Regions from separate parts of the Collibacillus ludicampi genome, predicted to be linked through region 1. Evidence: riboswitches for the same ligand, from Rfam matches in the RefSeq annotation. Region 1 holds a riboswitch; the other holds the start of a gene.
The links. A riboswitch is a leader RNA that binds a small molecule or an ion and turns the genes downstream of it on or off. The one in region 1 is predicted to bind ZMP and ZTP.

Region 1 (8,707 bases):
TTATTTCTCCCGATTGAGATGCTCATCTGCCAAATCGGCCGTATCGAAATCCTGTTGAACGCGCGACCATATATTTAAATCATTGATGCGGCCCGCATAGTCGTTGATCTCGGCAAATAACGAACAGATCCTCTCCCAGTCTTCTTCCCGGAAGACTTCCTCCTGCTTTTCGTCAATAAGAGACTCTAATTCTTTGATACGGTCGGGGATATGCCCGCGGATTGCTTCCCACGTCAGAATCATATCATGTCGCTCCTCTTCTGTGAGCTCACTCCATTCACTGTACAATTTGGGCAATGAAATACCCAACCGTTCATCTTTTATAAACTCATATTTCCTGAACGTTTGTTCACTACTGATGGTCTCCACCCCCTCGAAGAATTTCGAGTGCATGCGGCAATACATCGATAACTGCTTCCAAGCACTCACGCACGCCCTTCGGACTGCCCGGCAGATTGATGATGAGGGATTGTCCGCGCGTTCCCGCCAATGAACGGGATAGCATTGCCCGGGGGGTCTTCTTCATGGTTATGGCCCGCATCGCTTCCGCCAAACCTGGGACTTCACGGTCGATCACTGAACGAGTGGCTTCCGGAGTCACGTCCCTTGGGCCAAGCCCGGTTCCTCCGGTCGTAAGAATGAGGTCGAGGCCAAGTTCATCCACCAGGCGTGTGAGATGTTCACTAATGAGAGAATATTCATCGGGAACCACGACATATTCGACGACTTGTCCGCCGATATCTTGAACCATTTCCCGGATCACTTGAGCGGACAGATCTTCCCGCTCTCCTCTTGCCCCTTTATCACTGGCTGTCAGAATGCCGACTTTCCACATGAACAACTTCCTCTCCCCGTTTGTAATCGCCACTTTTGCCACCAGACTTTTCTAGCAGACAAATGCTGACGATCTCCATTCCTTTATCAACCGCTTTACACATGTCGTAAACGGTTAATGCCGTGATCGTTACGGCTGTCAATGCCTCCATCTCCACGCCGGTTGGGCCTACGGTATTAACGGTGCAAAAAATTTCAAGAGCATTCTCCTCAGGTACATCCTTAAAACGAATATCAACGCCTGTCAATGGAAGAGGATGGCACATGGGGATTAAATCCCACGTTTTCTTCGCGCCCATCACGCCAGCCACTTGTGACACAGCAAGTACGTCCCCTTTTTTCATTTTACCTTCACGAATCAATTGTAACGTCTCAGGCCGCATCAGGATACGTGCATACGCGGTTGCCGATCTCTTCGTACTTTCTTTCGCAGATATGTCGACCATGCGAGCCCTACCCTGTTCATTAAAATGTGTAAGAACTTTCTCCACAGAACTTTTGTTCTCCTTTCTCCGGATCCTCAAGCCGTGTTATCCGTCTGAGAGTTTTGTTTCATTATATCACAGGGAATGGAATGCATCTCCTACCTATGTTATTATTTTTGACACGATTCAAATCTCGCTCCAACGTCAAGTGACACTGGATCTTGAATCATTTGCCAAACGGCTTTCACCTCTAGGAAGGATTGAACGAAATCGATTCCTGTTGCGTTTTTATGTCGATTCGTACCGTCTGGTGATCTTCCCCGACGGGAGGGTTCTCGTCCAAGGAACGAACGCCCCTGTTCTTGCCCGCTCTTGATACACAAGATACATTGGAAACTAACGCATGCAAAGCTGTGTCTTTGTGTGCTATTTTTTTGCAAATAAAAAAAGCCGCTCGCTTAGCGCCTTCCGTCTTTCGTATGTAATCGCTTTCTCGCTCGACCCGATGAAAAAGCCTTTCAGGCTTCCTCATCATACCAATTTCTACGGTGTTGCGTTTTCCTTTTCGGTGACGAGAACCTTTCCGACAGTTCCATTAACGGGTCTTTTCCATTCGTGAAATGAGATCGAAGCCAGGCAAGTAACTCCTCTTCGTTTTTCGGGACCATTTTCTTTCTCAAATCATCTTGGCGATTCGACATGAGGGCCCTCCCTCTCTTCACGTATTTTTCATATAATATTCGCTAAACTTTCATATTCTCCTTCTTGTTTATGAATGGATTTTATATCCAATTAACTGAAACTACATTTGGATAACTTGCGCTGAAAATAGAATCGCTATTCAAATCCCCAAAAAGAAAAACACACAGGAGTACTTCCTGTGTGCCATCCGTCCATATTTTAAAGTTCAACAAGGTATACCGAATGAATGGGTTCCATGCGCGCGATTTCATTCAACGCCTGGCCGGAAACGCGAGCGTCTACCCCCATGACCATGAGTGCGGTTCCTCCCGCTTCTCTCCGTCCAACTTGCATCGTCGCAATGTTCACGCCGTCATTGCCGAGGATCGTTCCGATCCGTCCGATGATACCCGGAATATCTTCGTGCAGTGTGATCAACATTTGTCCTTCCGGAGCCGCATCTACCGTGTATCCGTTAATTTGCACAATCCGCGGCCCAAAACCGTTGTAGAGCGTTCCCGTCACCGTTTTGGTCTCGCCATTCGATTCCACCTCAAGCGTGATCATGTTTGTGAACACTTTCGCTTTGCTCGTCTTTGTTTCATTCACGATAATCCCGTTTTGTTCCGCAATAAACGGTGCGTTCACGTAATTGACCTCATCCCCGTGATGGTATGCGAGGAAGCCTTTCAAGATCGTACGCGTAATCGGACCGACTTCGTAGGTGGCCACTTCACCGCCGTACGTAATTTGTAACTTTGAAACGTTTCCTTTCAATAGTTGTGCAGCAAGTTTTCCTAGCTTTTCTCCCAATGTCAAGAAAGGTTGAACCTGCTGCATTCGTTCTGCAGGGAGTGAAGGCAGATTGACCGCATTTTTGAACGGTTCGTTGCGTAGAAACTTCGCGACTTCATCGGCAACGTCGATCGCCACATTGATTTGTGCTTCTTTCGTTGACGCTCCAAGATGAGGGGTCAAGACAACATTTTGAAAATCACGTAAAGGATGTTCTGCCGCCAATGGTTCTTCTTCGTAAACGTCAAGAGCCGCACCTGCAACCTTACCTGATTTCAACGCTTCTATCAGCGCCGACTCTTTAATGATACCGCCTCTCGCGCAGTTCAAGATACGAACGCCTTGTTTCATCATCTCAAATTCCCGTTCTGAGAGTAAATGTTTCGTTTCTTTCGTCAATGGCGTATGCACGGTTATAAAATCCGCTTGTGTGACGATTTCGTCAACTGTTGCTTTGCGTACACCAAGGCTCTCCGCCCGTGATTCCGTCAAAAACGGGTCATATGCGAGAACCCGCATTCCAAAAGCCATCGCCCGTTTCGCCACTTCTGTACCGATTCGCCCAAGACCCAAGATTCCCAAAATTTTATTATTGAGTTCGACACCGACGAAAGATTTGCGATCCCACTCTCCTCTGCGCAAGGAAGCATCTGCCTGAGGGATCTTTCGCGCCATCGCCATCATCATCGCGAACGTATGCTCAGCCGTTGAGATCGTATTCCCGTCTGGAGCGTTGATCACTACGATACCGCAGCGGGTTGCCGTTTCCACGTCGATATTATCGACCCCTACACCCGCGCGGCCTATGACGCGAAGTCTTTTCGCGCTTTCAAGCACTTTTGCAGTCACTTTCGTTTGAGAGCGAACGAGCAGTGCGTCATACTCTCCAATCACTGCGCACAACTCTTCTTCCTTCAAGCCCATCTTGATGTCGATTTGCATGTTCTCTGCAGCGTATAATGCTGCAAGACCTTGTTCGGAAATTGGATCGCTTACGAGAATTCTGAACATAGTTTTATACCTCCTGTATAGATTAAATATTTGCACGATTAACCTTCAATTGCAAGTAAAGAATGATAGAGGGAACAAGCATTCACAATACGAAAAACCGCCTGAGCCCATAATGAATCTCTCATGGGGCCCAGGCGGTCGGCCAATCTATTCAATCGCACTCCCTTGTGGTTGAATCCACTTCCGCCAGTCATGCGATCTACTGACATTTCATTTATTGTTGAAAAAAGTATAGGATACAACAAAACGTTTGTCAATCTATTTTCTTATTTTTGCAAGAACCGCCCATCTTTCATGGTTGGTCCATGTCCAACGATTGTTTCCGACATAATTCCAAACGGTCCCCCCTGCGATTCCCGCCAAATTCGCCATGAAGGAATACCAATCCCACCATTCCATACATAAAAAAACGATTCCAACTTGGATCATGATGCCGATACTGGACACAAGCCCAAATTTGATCAAACGAACAAACTTGATCCCTTTCCCCATACCTTTCCACGTGAAATGATCATGCAATAGAAAATTCGACAGCATGCTGATAGTAGCAGCTACAGTCGCCGAAGTCACTTCACTTTGATCCAGCACATGCAACAGAAATGTAAACACCGTCAGATTTACGCCTACACCTGACAAACCTACAATGAGAAACTTAAGAAGTCGCCAATCATCGGGGCTCGCTTTGACCAAGCGTGCGACGTGCCTTATGTAATTCACCTGTTCACGTATGTTCATTTTTGAACGGTCGCCTAGCCTTCGATGAAATTGATAGGGAATTTCCACCAATTTCTTATAGTTTCCCCTTACGAGAATCTCCATGAGGATTTTCCAGCCAAGAGGATGCAAGTCTACATTTTCTATCACAGACCGTCGCAACATGAAGTATCCGCCAGTGGGGTCTGTGCAAGAGCGTACTCGCGAAAGCATCGCCCGTCCGATCATACGCGCCCCCCAGGAAACGAGTTTGCGAAACGGGGATAGCCCCCCATCATTCCCACCGGGAACAAACCGACTGGGAATGACAAGATCATAACCGCAGTCAATCTTTTTCAACATAACAGGTAATAATTCAGGAGGATGTTGCAAATCGGCATCGAGCACCGCGAGAACGTCTCCTCTCGCTTCTGCCAGCCCTTTCATTACGGCAGTCGCCAGTCCCCGTTCGCCGCTTCTATGAAAAAAGCGCACATGCGGGTTCTTTTTTGCCATGTCCGCGAGGATACGAGGAGTTTCATCCGTACTGTCATCCACAAAGATGACTTCATAGGGAACGATCTCCGAGAGGGTTTGATCGATACGTTGGATAATGACAGGCACATTTTGTGATTCATTAAACGTCGGGATGATGATACTCAGCAAATCGCTCCCTCGCTTTCATTCAGGACACGAAGTGCCCTGCTGTGATGTGATACATGAGATACACTTGTCCCAATGCACTCAACACGAGTATGACGATGAAGCAAAGCTTGCGAGCAAGCAGGATCGCCGCTGTCAAGAATAAAGGGAAAACGGTCAAGAAAAATCTAGGTATGCTATAGAAATAATCCTCCCCCGCCACATTGGGAGACATCAAAGGAATCAAGACGGCAGGAATCAGATAAACGAGATAGCTTCCACGCATCTTCAGTACAACGGAAAAGATCGTTCCCGCGAGTTCAAGAGTGGCCGCCAGCCAACTCATCCATCGATAAATGAGTCTCCACCCTTTTCGTTTCGTAACTGTTAAGTGATAAGTCCCTTCAAACCATGTGGACAACGGAAATCGGAACTCCCGGTGCCAGTACTGTTGCGCATGGACGAATGCAAGCGGATCACCTAGGCGTTTTAGAAGATGCAACATATACAGGCCAAGTCCGAGTGGTATAAGCGCCATAGCGCATGCTTGAAAACGAATATTGCGGAGTTTCCAGCCTGCTTGCCGCATATATTCATACGCGACGGGGAGCAGCATCAGGATCCCCGTGTTGCGTGTCAGTGATGCGAACATTCCGAAGAGGCCGGCCATCCACCATTGATTCATTCGCGCATAATACATGCAACCGATCGTCCACATAAGAAACATCGCTTCCGTGTAGACAGAGCTCAGATAGAACCCGGTCGGAAAGAGGACCAAGAGAAGTCCCGCCCGCCAAGAAACAGGTTCTTCATAATCGAGATCGATCAAACGTACCAAGAAAAAAAGTGCGAGCAAAAGACTGATGTTCGTGATCAGTAAACCGGAGGATCGATAACTGATCCCTAACCACTCGGATCCGACCCGTATCGTCAACGGGTAAAGCGGGAAGAACGCGGCTGATACTTTAGTATAACCGTGTGCGGCAATACCGATGTACCAGACAGAATCCCATTTTGCAAAATTGCTGATCAGCGATGCTTTGACGAACGCTTTCCATGTGTGCGTTCGATGTAAGTGAGAAACAAAATAAAAACTGGCTGCAGTCACCCAGATTTTATGAACCACGAAAATGAAAAACGCTCTTCGCAACGCATGCACGTCAGGTCTCCCTCCTCCCTTCTATCTTTTCCCAAAAAACAAAAAAACGTATGGAACTTTTCCATACGTTACCCTTATACACGAATCGAAATCGCTTTCATCTCATACCCAAGAATGAAAGGTAGACCCACCACTGATATTGCTCTTCCGTACCGTGGCTCTCTAACTCACGATAGTATTTTACAAATTCATGGCTCTTCATTCCGTAACGTCGTTCGCATTGTTCCACAAACGTCTTCATCTCCATCAAGCGAGACTCCAAATATTGTGTCACTGCGAATCCCTCCTCTCAGTAAATAGTATAACATATTAACCAAAGTATGACACTACTTTTTGCTTCATTTCATTCATATGATGTATGATTCCGATTGAATCGTTAGCATGCGAATGAACAAATGAGCAACTTTTAACAAAAAAACCGCTCTTCCCGGAAGAAGAACGGTCTGTATCGTAAATGGATTCGTTATTTCACTTCTACGATTTCAAATTCGATTTCGCCGCCTGGAGCGGGTACAAGGACATGGTCACCAACCTGGCGTCCGAGCAAGCTTTTGCCTAATGGCGATTCATTGGAAATACGTCCCGCGAGCGGATCCGTCTCAGCCGTACCGACGATCGTATACGTCTCGAGTTCTCCATCCGGCAATTCACGAATGGAAACGGTCGAACCCACCGAGACGACACCCTGTACTTTATCCTCTTCGCGAATGATGACTGCGTTGCGAAGTTGGTTCTCCAACATCATGATACGAGACTCAACCATCCCTTGCTCATCTTTGGCAGCCTCATATTCGCTGTTCTCGCTCAAATCGCCATAGGAGCGAGCGATTTTCAAACGTTCTTTTACTTCTGCACGTTTTGTAGTCTTTAAATATTCTAATTCTTCTTCGAGTTTTCGCAATCCTTCTTCAGTCACATAAAATTTGTTATCGCTCATTATGTACACCCCCGGAAAATTTCACCTAACTATTGTAACATATTCTTAATTCTAGGAAAGCTTTTTTTCGGCTGCTTTTATCTTTTGTCTTTCGAGGGATCATGGTACTCCTCTTTGGTGACAACAAACGATTGACCGTTCCAGGTTTCATGAATGATCCAATACGGAAGCAAACCTGAATTTTTTTCAGGAATATTTTCTTTCTTGATCGTTACGAGTTCATAACGGGAGCCGTTCTTCACTACATGAGAAAAGATGGCGGAAGAATACCAGATGGACTGGATCCCCATTTCCGTAACTGTAAACATCGTCGCATAATGATACCTTCCCGCACACGAACAAGACTCAACGAATACGAATTCAGGTCTCTGATCAACCGCCACATTTTCCAAGACGGTTCCGTTTGGCATCCATTCCAAGTAAACGCTTGCAGACGTATCCGATATCATGCGTAATTTACTTGCTTTCCATGTATGTTCTTTGCGCAATTCATACATGCCGCTAAAGCCATGATACGTTCCGTGAATTATTGGGCGAACCGCCACAACGAAACGCTCAGGCCCGAGTATTCCCACAAAACCGATGCGCTGTTTCGTATCATCAATGGAACTGATCGCTTTGTGCAAATCGTTGATCAGGTGCAAGGAACATGTAATAACGATTTGTCCACGTTCTTCACGGCAAGGGATCTGCAAAAGGGCCATCGTTTGCTTGATTGGAAGCAGTATATGTTCCCCTCGTAATTCCGGTGAAGCATGCAGTAGAACGAATCGCCCGTCGAGAAGAGCCCCCCTCTGGCCAACCCTGGCAACCAAGAGATGAGACCCTTTGTAAATCAATATTTTATCTTGTTGTCTTTCAACATGTAAATCGAATAATGGCACAAAAGAAACGATATCGGACAAATAGTCGCCATTCTTCGCAACATGCTTAACTGGCAATTGAATATCCACATCTTCGTAACGCAATAGACTGTTTTCTTCTTTCATATCGCTTTTTCCTGCGTATGATTGCACTTTTTCGGCGGAAACGGGAAGCGCCGGACTTGACGCGAGTATCTGAAGAAACGCAATGATTGAAATGACGAACCGCCACATATGACAGAATCCTCCTCCTTTTCGCTTAGCATGGTTAGGAGGAGGATCTTTTATGTGGAACCGTACTCTACAGATCTTCTTTCAACAATAGATTTAATTCCGCCTCCGTAAATCCTTGTCGTGTGATTCGAGCATTTTGTTTACGGATGCTGGCTTCCAGTTTATTGCGGACAAATCGGGCGTTTGAAAAATTTTCCTTTTGTCGTTCACGAAAACAGATCCGCTCCAATTCCTTTTCATATAATTCATGGAGTCTGTAATCGTACTCTTGTGCCATTTGTCTCGCGATCCTTATCAATTCGTTCGTCTCATAATCGGGAAAAAGCAACTGATACGGGATACGAGAAGCGAGCCCCGGGTTGCTTTTGAGAAACTTCTTCATTTGATCTTGATAACCGGCAAAAATGATGATGATCTCATTGCGATGGTCTTC
Region 2 (8,707 bases), 2.4 Mb from region 1:
CGTGGGTGCCATCCTTGGGACACAATCAGCTTCCTATCTGGTCGGGAGTCTCTTGGGCGGATGGTTCACCGATCATTGGGGACGGAGAACGATCACAACGATTGGCATCCTTCTTCAAGGATTCAGTCTCATCCTGTATGGTTTCGTACATACCCCCTCTTTGCTTATGGCTGTGGCCATCATCAACGGAGTAAGCGGCGGATTATACACGCCCGCAGCTAAATCGGGCATTGCTGCACTGGCATCAGACGAGACGAGGACGACCGCCTTTTCGATGCGTGGAATTGCGGCAAATATCGGAACGACGCTCGGCCCTCTGCTGGGGACGTTTTTGTTTGCTTATTCCTATCGTCTTCTTTTCGTGGTATCCGGACTTCTATGCGTTGTACTCGCACCTGTTCATGCACTGGGCTTGCACAAAGAAAACGTAAAAAACGAGAAAAGACGGACAACATTCTCTGCAATTCGAGAGGTATTACGGGATGCCCCGTTTCTGGTATTCAGCTGTATGACCGTTCTGATCTGGGCACTTTATACCCAGTTGACTCTCGCTGTTCCATTGCGGGCATCGGAAATCCTGACGAGTACAACGGCGGTCGGCATGCTGTGGACGATCAGCAGTATTATGATCATCGTTGCACAAAATCCTGTGATCCGTCTAGTCACACGCATGTGGCATCCGCTCACGACCCTCGCAGTGGGTACTCTTTTATTGGGAGCTGGCTTAGGCACCGTGGCATTCTCTTCCCAATTCATTCACCTGATGATCAGCGTACTCATAGTCACTGCAGGTGAAATGCTCATCATGCCTACCGTTGACAGTGTCGTTTCCAATTTTTCAAAACCGGAAACATTAGGCGTTTATTTCGGGATCGCCTCATTCGTGTGGGGATTGGGACAATCGTTAGGGAATTTTGCGGGCGGGGAACTCATGCAAAAAGCGGAACAAACGGGAACACTGGAAATGCCTTGGATTCTCTTTTTCGTGGTGGGCTTGGTTCTGGCAGGAGTCACATTTTACTTGCGCTACTGGGAGAACCTCTATAAGATTATGGTAGAACCATCGCGCAGGATGGGAAATCCCCCCCTCATTGTGGAAACGGGGGATAAGCAAACAAAGATAAGGTTCTCCTTCTTTCGCAAAAAAACAAAGCGGTGATCGCCGACCGTCCGTTTATTCCACACGATCTGACTTATGAATGCGAAACGTCTGATATTCGCGCGTATGTAAATCGGGCCAGATATCCGCGATATCTACGTCAAGCGCTTTGGCAATCTTTCTTGCCGCCGTGGTCGTGGGATAATTTTTTCCATTGTAAAGAAATTCAAGCGCGATTATCGATACTCCGCTTAATTCGGCCAATTTTTCGAGCGTAAGATTCCTTTTTTTCATGAAAGTATCTAAATGATTTCTAATTTTCATGTGATATATCCTTCCATAGAAGAAGTGAACTCTTTTATTTAGTATGCAGGAAATACGCTCATCTTACAACCACCATGAAAGAAGGCTTTCTATGATCTTTTATGTAATGTTGGCTCTTCACGGTATCGCTGTTTTGGTTAAACTTGGACTCCTCTTGTATATTCCGTTTTTGAAAAATGTGACACAAGTGCAGTCATTCTTGGAGAAATACCGAAAGATCGACCGGGCCGCAGATCTTTTCCTTTGGGGGACAGGAGCCGGAATGCTTTTCGTCACTTCCTGGTCACTGCTTTTGCAAACCTGGCTCTGGCTATCGATCCTCTTATATGTCTTGGTATTTTTACTGATCAAGAAAGTGTTGATCCGGCGATTGCAAGAAATCGCCGCATCGAAAAAAATTTACGCGCGCGACGAGATCAAGACGTTACGCACCGAAAACTTGTGCGTCGGTCTCGTGATCGTGGCCTTATTGGCTTCGATTGGTACATTGATGGTGACCAAGCCGTCGTTTTAATATTCAGATGTATGAAACATGCCGATCTCTTCTTATCTTTGAGAGATCGGCATGTTTATAAAATATGGGTTTAGCCCCGTTTCTTCGCCCATCGCTTCGCTGACTCGATCGTATTATAGAGAAGCATCGTAATCGTCATCGGTCCGACACCACCGGGAACAGGGGTAATATAACTGGCCACCTCTTGTACGCCTGCAAAATCGCAGTCCCCCACTAATTTGCCGTCCACTCGGTTGACCCCCACATCGATCACGACGGCGCCCGGTTTCACCATATCTTTTGTGATGATACCCGGACGTCCAACCGCCGCGATCAAAAGATCCGCCTGTTTGGTGATCGCCGAAAGATCACGCGTTCTCGAATGGCATACCGTCACGGTAGCATTTTCGTTGAGCAACAATTGTGCCATCGGTTTCCCCACGATATTACTCCGCCCGACAACGACGGCATGAGTGCCTTCGATCGAGATCCCCGTACGTTTTAACATGTGAATCACGCCATGCGGTGTACAAGGAAGGAAACATTCCGTTCCGATTTGCATCTTCCCAACGTTAATCGGATGGAATCCGTCCACGTCTTTGTCAGGGTCAATCGCGAAAATGACTGCTTCCTCATCGATATGCTTAGGAAGAGGCAGTTGGACTAAGATTCCGTGAATCGCCGGATCTTCATTCAGCGTACGGATCATTGCCAATAATTCTTCCTGGCTCGTTTCAGCAGGCAAGCGGTGAACCACAGAGTATATCCCCACTTCGTTTGCGCCTTTCTCCTTGCCTTTTACATAACTATGTGAAGCAGGATCATCCCCGACAAGGATCACAGCAAGCCCCGGGACAATCCCTTCCGCGCGCAAACGTTCCACTTCCCGTTTGAACTCTTCTCGCATAGCTGCGGCGATTTCTTTTCCGCTTATGACAATGGCATGGTTTTTCGTGGTTTCTAAATGTTCCATCTAGAAAGCCTCCTTCTACCATATCATGCCCAGGCGGAAAATAAAAAAACGCCTGAGCATGCGCCCAGGCGGTCGGCATTCACTGATCACACTCCCCTGTGGTAACCCACTTCCGCCAGTCATGTGATCTGTCAATCTTATTATATAAAGGTTTGTGTATCGATACAAGATTGATTGTGTTCGTATTATTTCGTTAACACGTATACTTCGGGATAGGACTCTTCATATTTCTTGATCGCATCTTCATATTGCAATGTGATGCCGATATCATCCAATCCTTTCAGCAACAGTTCCCGTCGATACGGATCGACCGCAAAGTCGCAGGCGAACCCGTGGTTGTCATATATTTTGTTCTCTTCTAAATTAACCGTCAGCTGATAACCTGCTTCTTGGGCACGCCGGAACAACTCGTCTACCGTTTCTTCCGCCAAGCGAATCGGCAGAATCCCATTTTTAAAACAGTTATTATAGAAAATATCAGCGAAGGAAGGTGCGATGATCACGCGAAAGCCGTAATCAAGCAAAGCCCATGGTGCATGTTCGCGGGATGACCCGCAACCGAAGTTATTGCGTGCAAGAAGGATCGTTGCCCCCTTGTATTGTTCTTGGTTTAGGACAAAATACGGATTCGGCTTTCCCTCTTGATCGAAACGCCAATCATAAAAAAGGAACTGTCCAAATCCTGTTCGTTCGATCCGTTTTAAAAATTGTTTCGGGATGATCGCGTCAGTATCGACATTGACACGGTCAAGCGGCGCGACAATTCCTGTATGTTGAACGAATGGTTCCATAACAACTCGTCCTCCTCGTTTTGAAAATTTGTGATGTAAGGGCATATGCTTTGCGTTCATGCTCCGTGGAGGTTGCGAGACGACCTTGAAGACTAGTGCTTGGGTGGGTGTATCGCTTTGCGCTTGGGTTCTTTAGGCCATATGCTTTGCGCTCATGCTCCGTGAAGGCCGTCTCGCACGGAATCATTAATCAAATGTTGCGAGACGACCTTCAAGGTCGCTATTACGCGCAAAGCATATGGCCTCTTGATCGATTTAAGGAAGCGGAACGACCTTCAACTCACCTCTGCGCCGCAAAGCGATACAACCCACCCAAAAGCCACTCCGTTGAAGATGGCAGTTTTAAATCCTTCTTCTTGCACAAGAAACTTGAGACATGAGTGGCAACTTTCAAAGTCGCTGTTTCACACAAAGCATATGCCCCATCAACGTGTCAAGAGTAGCGAGACGACCTCCTATATTCGCTAGCTCACGGGATGACGGACGACTCTTGGCTCATCAGTCAAGCCACTCGCGCACATCGACAAAATGCCCGGCAATCGCCGCCGCGGCGGCCATCGCAGGACTGACGAGATGCGTTCTTCCTCCTCGTCCTTGTCGGCCTTCAAAGTTTCGGTTGGAAGTGGATGCACAACGTTCTCCCGGTTGCAAAATATCAGGATTCATACCGAGGCACATGCTGCAGCCGGCTTCGCGCCATTCAAAGCCCGCTTCGATAAAGATACGATCCAGGCCTTCTTGTTCCGCTTGGCGTTTCACCCTTTGCGAACCTGGTACCACCATAGCTCTCACGTGAGGAGCCACTTTCCGCCCTTTCGCGATCTTGGCGGCAACACGCAAGTCTTCGATGCGGCTATTGGTGCATGAGCCAATGAACACGCGATCGATCTGAATCTCTTGAATCGGTGTCCCCGGCGTGAGACCCATATACTTGAGTGCGTTTTCGACGGCTTTTCGCTCGTTTTCAGAGGCGAAAGATAGCGGATCCGGCACCCTGTCGGTAATACCCACCCCCATGGAAGGATTGGTTCCCCATGTGACTTGCGGCACGATTTCGGAAGCATCGATTTCAACGCGGAAGTCATATTCCGCTCCCTCATCTGTGGCCAGCAGCCTCCACTCTTCGACTGCACGATCAAACGCTTCTCCCTTCGGTGCATATTCCCGCCCTTGCAGGTAGTCAAACGTTGTGTCATCCGGTGCGATTAATCCTGCTTTGGCTCCCGCTTCGATCGACATGTTACAGATCGTCATCCGCTCTTCCATCGACATGGCACGAATCGCTTCACCCGTGTATTCGATCACCGTTCCCGTTGCAAAATCGGTACCATATTTAGCGATAAGAGCCAAAATCAGATCTTTCGCCGTCACTCCGCGTTGCAGTCTGCCGGTAACATGCACCTCGAGAGTCTTGGGTTTGGACTGCCACAAGCATTGCGTTGCGAGCACATGTTCCACTTCACTCGTACCGATACCGAATGCCAATGCGCCAAACGCACCGTGTGTAGAGGTGTGGCTATCCCCGCAGACGATCGTTTTTCCTGGAAGTGTCAATCCCAATTCGGGACCAATCACGTGGACGATTCCCTGATCCGGACTGTTTAGATCACACAGAGGAATGCCAAATTCCTCACAATTGATCGCCAACGTTTCCAATTGTTTCGCGGAAATGGGATCTTCGATCGGCAAGGAACGGTCGGTCGTAGGCACGTTGTGATCCACGGTGGCGAACGTCAGATCGGGCCTCCGTACGCGCCGTCCCGCCAAACGTAATCCTTCAAACGCTTGAGGTGAAGTCACTTCATGAACCAGGTGCAAATCGATATATAAGAGACTCGGTTTTCCTTCTTCTTGCACGACTACGTGTCGATTCCAGATTTTTTCGAACATGGTTTGTGGTTTCATCGTCTCTCCCCGCCCTTCTCTGTTTTCAACTATTTTACGTAATTATCAGTTAATAGTGAAGTGATTATCTTTTCTCGTAAATCAAACCGTTTCGTTATTTGTATCGTACATGATCGACAACTATACGTCAAAGATATATAATCTATAGAATCAATAGGTTATATCTATAAAAAATGAGGAGAATTCCATGGAGATGCGGTTGTTGGAGTACGCCATTGAGGTGTATCGAAAGAAAAGTTTTACGAAAGCGGCACAAACTTTGTGTATCGCCCAGCCTTCCTTATCGCAACAAATCAGCAAACTGGAACGGTCACTCGGGGTGACTTTGTTTTATCGAGGGCACGGTGGGGTGGAAGTAACTCCGGACGGCTTACGTTTTATCGAACAGGCGGAACAAATCGTACGTATGCGCGATGACCTGATCCGGGAAATGAACGAACGCAGAGAAGGGATCGGCAGGGAACTGGTAATCGGGATTACGGCGATTACAGGCGGGCACGTGTTGCCGCCTCTCCTAAAAGCCTATAAAGAACAGTATCCGCAAGTTCAAGTGCGTTTGGTGGAAGAATCGACTGCGACTCTGGAAGAATTGACCGCAAAAGGGTTGGCTGACGTGTCGATCCTGTCATTGCCGTTGGATGATTCGCGTTTGGCCACCCGGGTGATGTTGACGGAACCGATCTTCGTTGCGGTACCACGCGTGAAAAAGGATTGGATGCCCACAGAAGTGCAAAGACGCATAGAGTTCGCAATACTGGAGACCGATGAAGAACCGATTTCCCATATAATTTCCTTGGCGGATCTGTCGAACGCTCCATTTATCTTGTTGAAACAGGGATTCGGTTTTCGGCGCACCATTTTGGAACTCTGTGCGAAACATGGATTCCAACCGCATATCGCGTATGAGACCAGCAGCATTGAAACCGCACAATCGCTGGTCACATATGGTCTAGGTGTAACGCTTGTACCTGACATGGTTCGACGGCATGTCCATCCCCACCCGTTGTATCTCTCATTGGATTCGAAACCGTCGCGGACATTAGTGTTTGCTTATCGCGCAGAGAGATATCTCAGCTTGGCGGCACGAGCGCTGCTAGATATATACGAGAAACTCTCCTCCGGGGAAATACCGGTCGATCTTGGAACGGGTTAAGCGTTGCAAGTCTATCCGTCACGCGGTGTATAAAGATAAAGAGATGACAATGTACATCGATGGTATCGAGAGAAAAGGAGTGGGTCAAGTGGATCGTGTCGAAAAAGGATTGAGAGAAATCGCGGAAGATCTGTGGAAACGAGGGGACGGTACCTATACGGTCGATGACTATTATGAAATGGTGCGTGCGACTTATGAAAGCATGCGACGCCATCACGGGGAAGCTTTCGCCCAATTTTCGAATGAAACGATTCTTGCAGTTATCCGCAAACAGATGAACGAATTAAGCCGCTTTCGTAACGTGGAAAAGTTAATGAAAAAAAGGCATCATATCTGACCCCTTCAACAGGTGGAAAACACCATGGCTGGAGGTAGGTCTAAAGACTCATTCTCCTGTCAATCTTTCATGATAGCCACCCATGACGCAAGTTTACGCCATCAGAAGATGAAAAGTTTCTTGTGAGGGAAGAAGTATAAGGCTATCTCAAGAAACGGAGTGGCTTTTGGGTGGGTTGTATCGCTTTGCGGCGAAGAGGTGAGTTGAAGGTCGTTCCGCTTCCTTAAACCGCTCAAGAGGCCATATGCTTTGCGCGTAATAGCGACCTTGAAGGTCGTCTCGCAACATTTGATTAATGATTCCATGCGAGACGACCTTCAAGGTCGCTATTACGCGCAAAGCATATGGCCTAAAGAACCCAAGCGCAAAGCGATACACCCACCCAAGCACTAGTTTTCAAGATAGCACGAATTGTCCATATGGGCAGTTTTCATGGCTAAAAAGACATCTCATCCTGCCTTTACAAGCAATTTTAGAATTCCCCGAATCACCGTTTCTTCGGTTTGTTTCTTCACTTCCGATCTCACCGTAAGCAATCCGCCTGACTTACGCTCCTGCTTTTCCAGTACTTCCAGTTCCACATGGATCGTGTCGCCGATAAACGTCGGCGCAGTGAAACGAAGATGATCGATTCCATAAAACGCTTGAATGATTCCGGGTACAAACTCCATCAAACCGGTGGAAATCGATAAAACCAACAGACCATGAGCGATTCGCTGACCAAATGGTGTTCCTTTCGCATACTCCTTGTCCGTGTGCAACGAAAAGAAATCCCCGCTCACACCGGCAAAGTTCACAATATCCGTTTCAGTGATCGTTCTTCCACGGCTCACCCATGTTTCCCCAACCTCGTACAGATCAAACGTTCGGTTGAACATGATTGCTCCCTCCGATTTATAAGTATTTTACAAAAAAGTATGAACTTTTCACAACAATTATACCAAATGATTTTCATGATGTGTTTATCGGCAGTCGAATCGTAAAGATTGTCCCTTTATTGATTTTACTTTCAACCCATACTTTCCCTTGATGGGCTTCCACGATCTCTTTAACAATGGCCAATCCCAACCCATTTCCCGGAATTTTGGAATTTCGCGATTTATCCGCCCGGTACGATCTCTCAAATATGTAAGGCAGGTGTTCCTCATCAATGCCCGGACCTTCATCACATACGGCCAAATGGAGAAAACGATCTTTCAGATACATGTTTACAAGAATCGGCTTGTCCTTATCCCCATACTTCTTTGCGTTTTCGATCAAATTATCAATCGCACGATGCATATATTCCACATCCAGGCTGATGTCCGCGTCACGTTCCGCCCCGCTCACGTGATCGAAAACGCATACAGCCTGTGCATGAAGTAAATCCCCATGTGTAACATGCCATTTTTCTTTCACTTGATCCAGGAAACAGCCAATTTTTATATTTTGGTAATGTAAAGCTTTGTTCTTCGTTTCTAACAAGCTTAATTCGTATAAATCACGAACCAAGCGATTTAAAGACTTGACCCGGTGGCGTATTTTCTCCAAATAATCGCTCACCTGATCTTTCTCGATAACCCCGTCACATATAGCATCGATATACCCTGAGATCAGGGTGAGCGGAGTTTTCAGATCGTGAGAAATATTCGC

Region 2: another riboswitch for ZMP and ZTP. It lies ahead of folD (bifunctional methylenetetrahydrofolate dehydrogenase/methenyltetrahydrofolate cyclohydrolase FolD); the one in region 1 lies ahead of serA (phosphoglycerate dehydrogenase).

Annotation. Positions count from the first base shown of each region.
Region 1 covers NZ_BOQE01000001.1:3,015,429-3,024,135, reverse strand. The annotation lists gene DNHGIG_RS21075 (hypothetical protein) at 1-243, opposite strand; gene DNHGIG_RS15330 (MogA/MoaB family molybdenum cofactor biosynthesis protein) at 353-835, opposite strand; gene moaC (cyclic pyranopterin monophosphate synthase MoaC) at 804-1,325, opposite strand; gene DNHGIG_RS15320 (hypothetical protein) at 1,778-1,960, opposite strand; gene serA (phosphoglycerate dehydrogenase) at 2,160-3,746, opposite strand; ZMP/ZTP riboswitch at 3,868-3,950, opposite strand; gene DNHGIG_RS15310 (glycosyltransferase) at 4,005-5,105, opposite strand; gene DNHGIG_RS15305 (mannosyltransferase family protein) at 5,125-6,240, opposite strand; gene DNHGIG_RS15300 (hypothetical protein) at 6,338-6,514, opposite strand; gene greA (transcription elongation factor GreA) at 6,704-7,177, opposite strand; gene DNHGIG_RS15290 (hypothetical protein) at 7,255-8,274, opposite strand; gene DNHGIG_RS15285 (AAA family ATPase) at 8,342-8,707, opposite strand, start outside.
Region 2 covers NZ_BOQE01000001.1:614,581-623,287, forward strand. The annotation lists gene DNHGIG_RS03240 (MDR family MFS transporter) at 1-1,159, shown strand, start outside; gene DNHGIG_RS03245 (helix-turn-helix transcriptional regulator) at 1,175-1,423, opposite strand; gene DNHGIG_RS03250 (DUF2269 family protein) at 1,515-1,937, shown strand; gene folD (bifunctional methylenetetrahydrofolate dehydrogenase/methenyltetrahydrofolate cyclohydrolase FolD) at 2,008-2,889, opposite strand; ZMP/ZTP riboswitch at 2,945-3,022, opposite strand; gene leuD (3-isopropylmalate dehydratase small subunit) at 3,075-3,680, opposite strand; gene leuC (3-isopropylmalate dehydratase large subunit) at 4,179-5,585, opposite strand; gene DNHGIG_RS03270 (LysR family transcriptional regulator) at 5,773-6,738, shown strand; gene DNHGIG_RS03275 (hypothetical protein) at 6,788-7,075, shown strand; gene DNHGIG_RS03280 (MaoC/PaaZ C-terminal domain-containing protein) at 7,525-7,953, opposite strand; gene DNHGIG_RS03285 (sensor histidine kinase) at 8,027-8,707, opposite strand, start outside.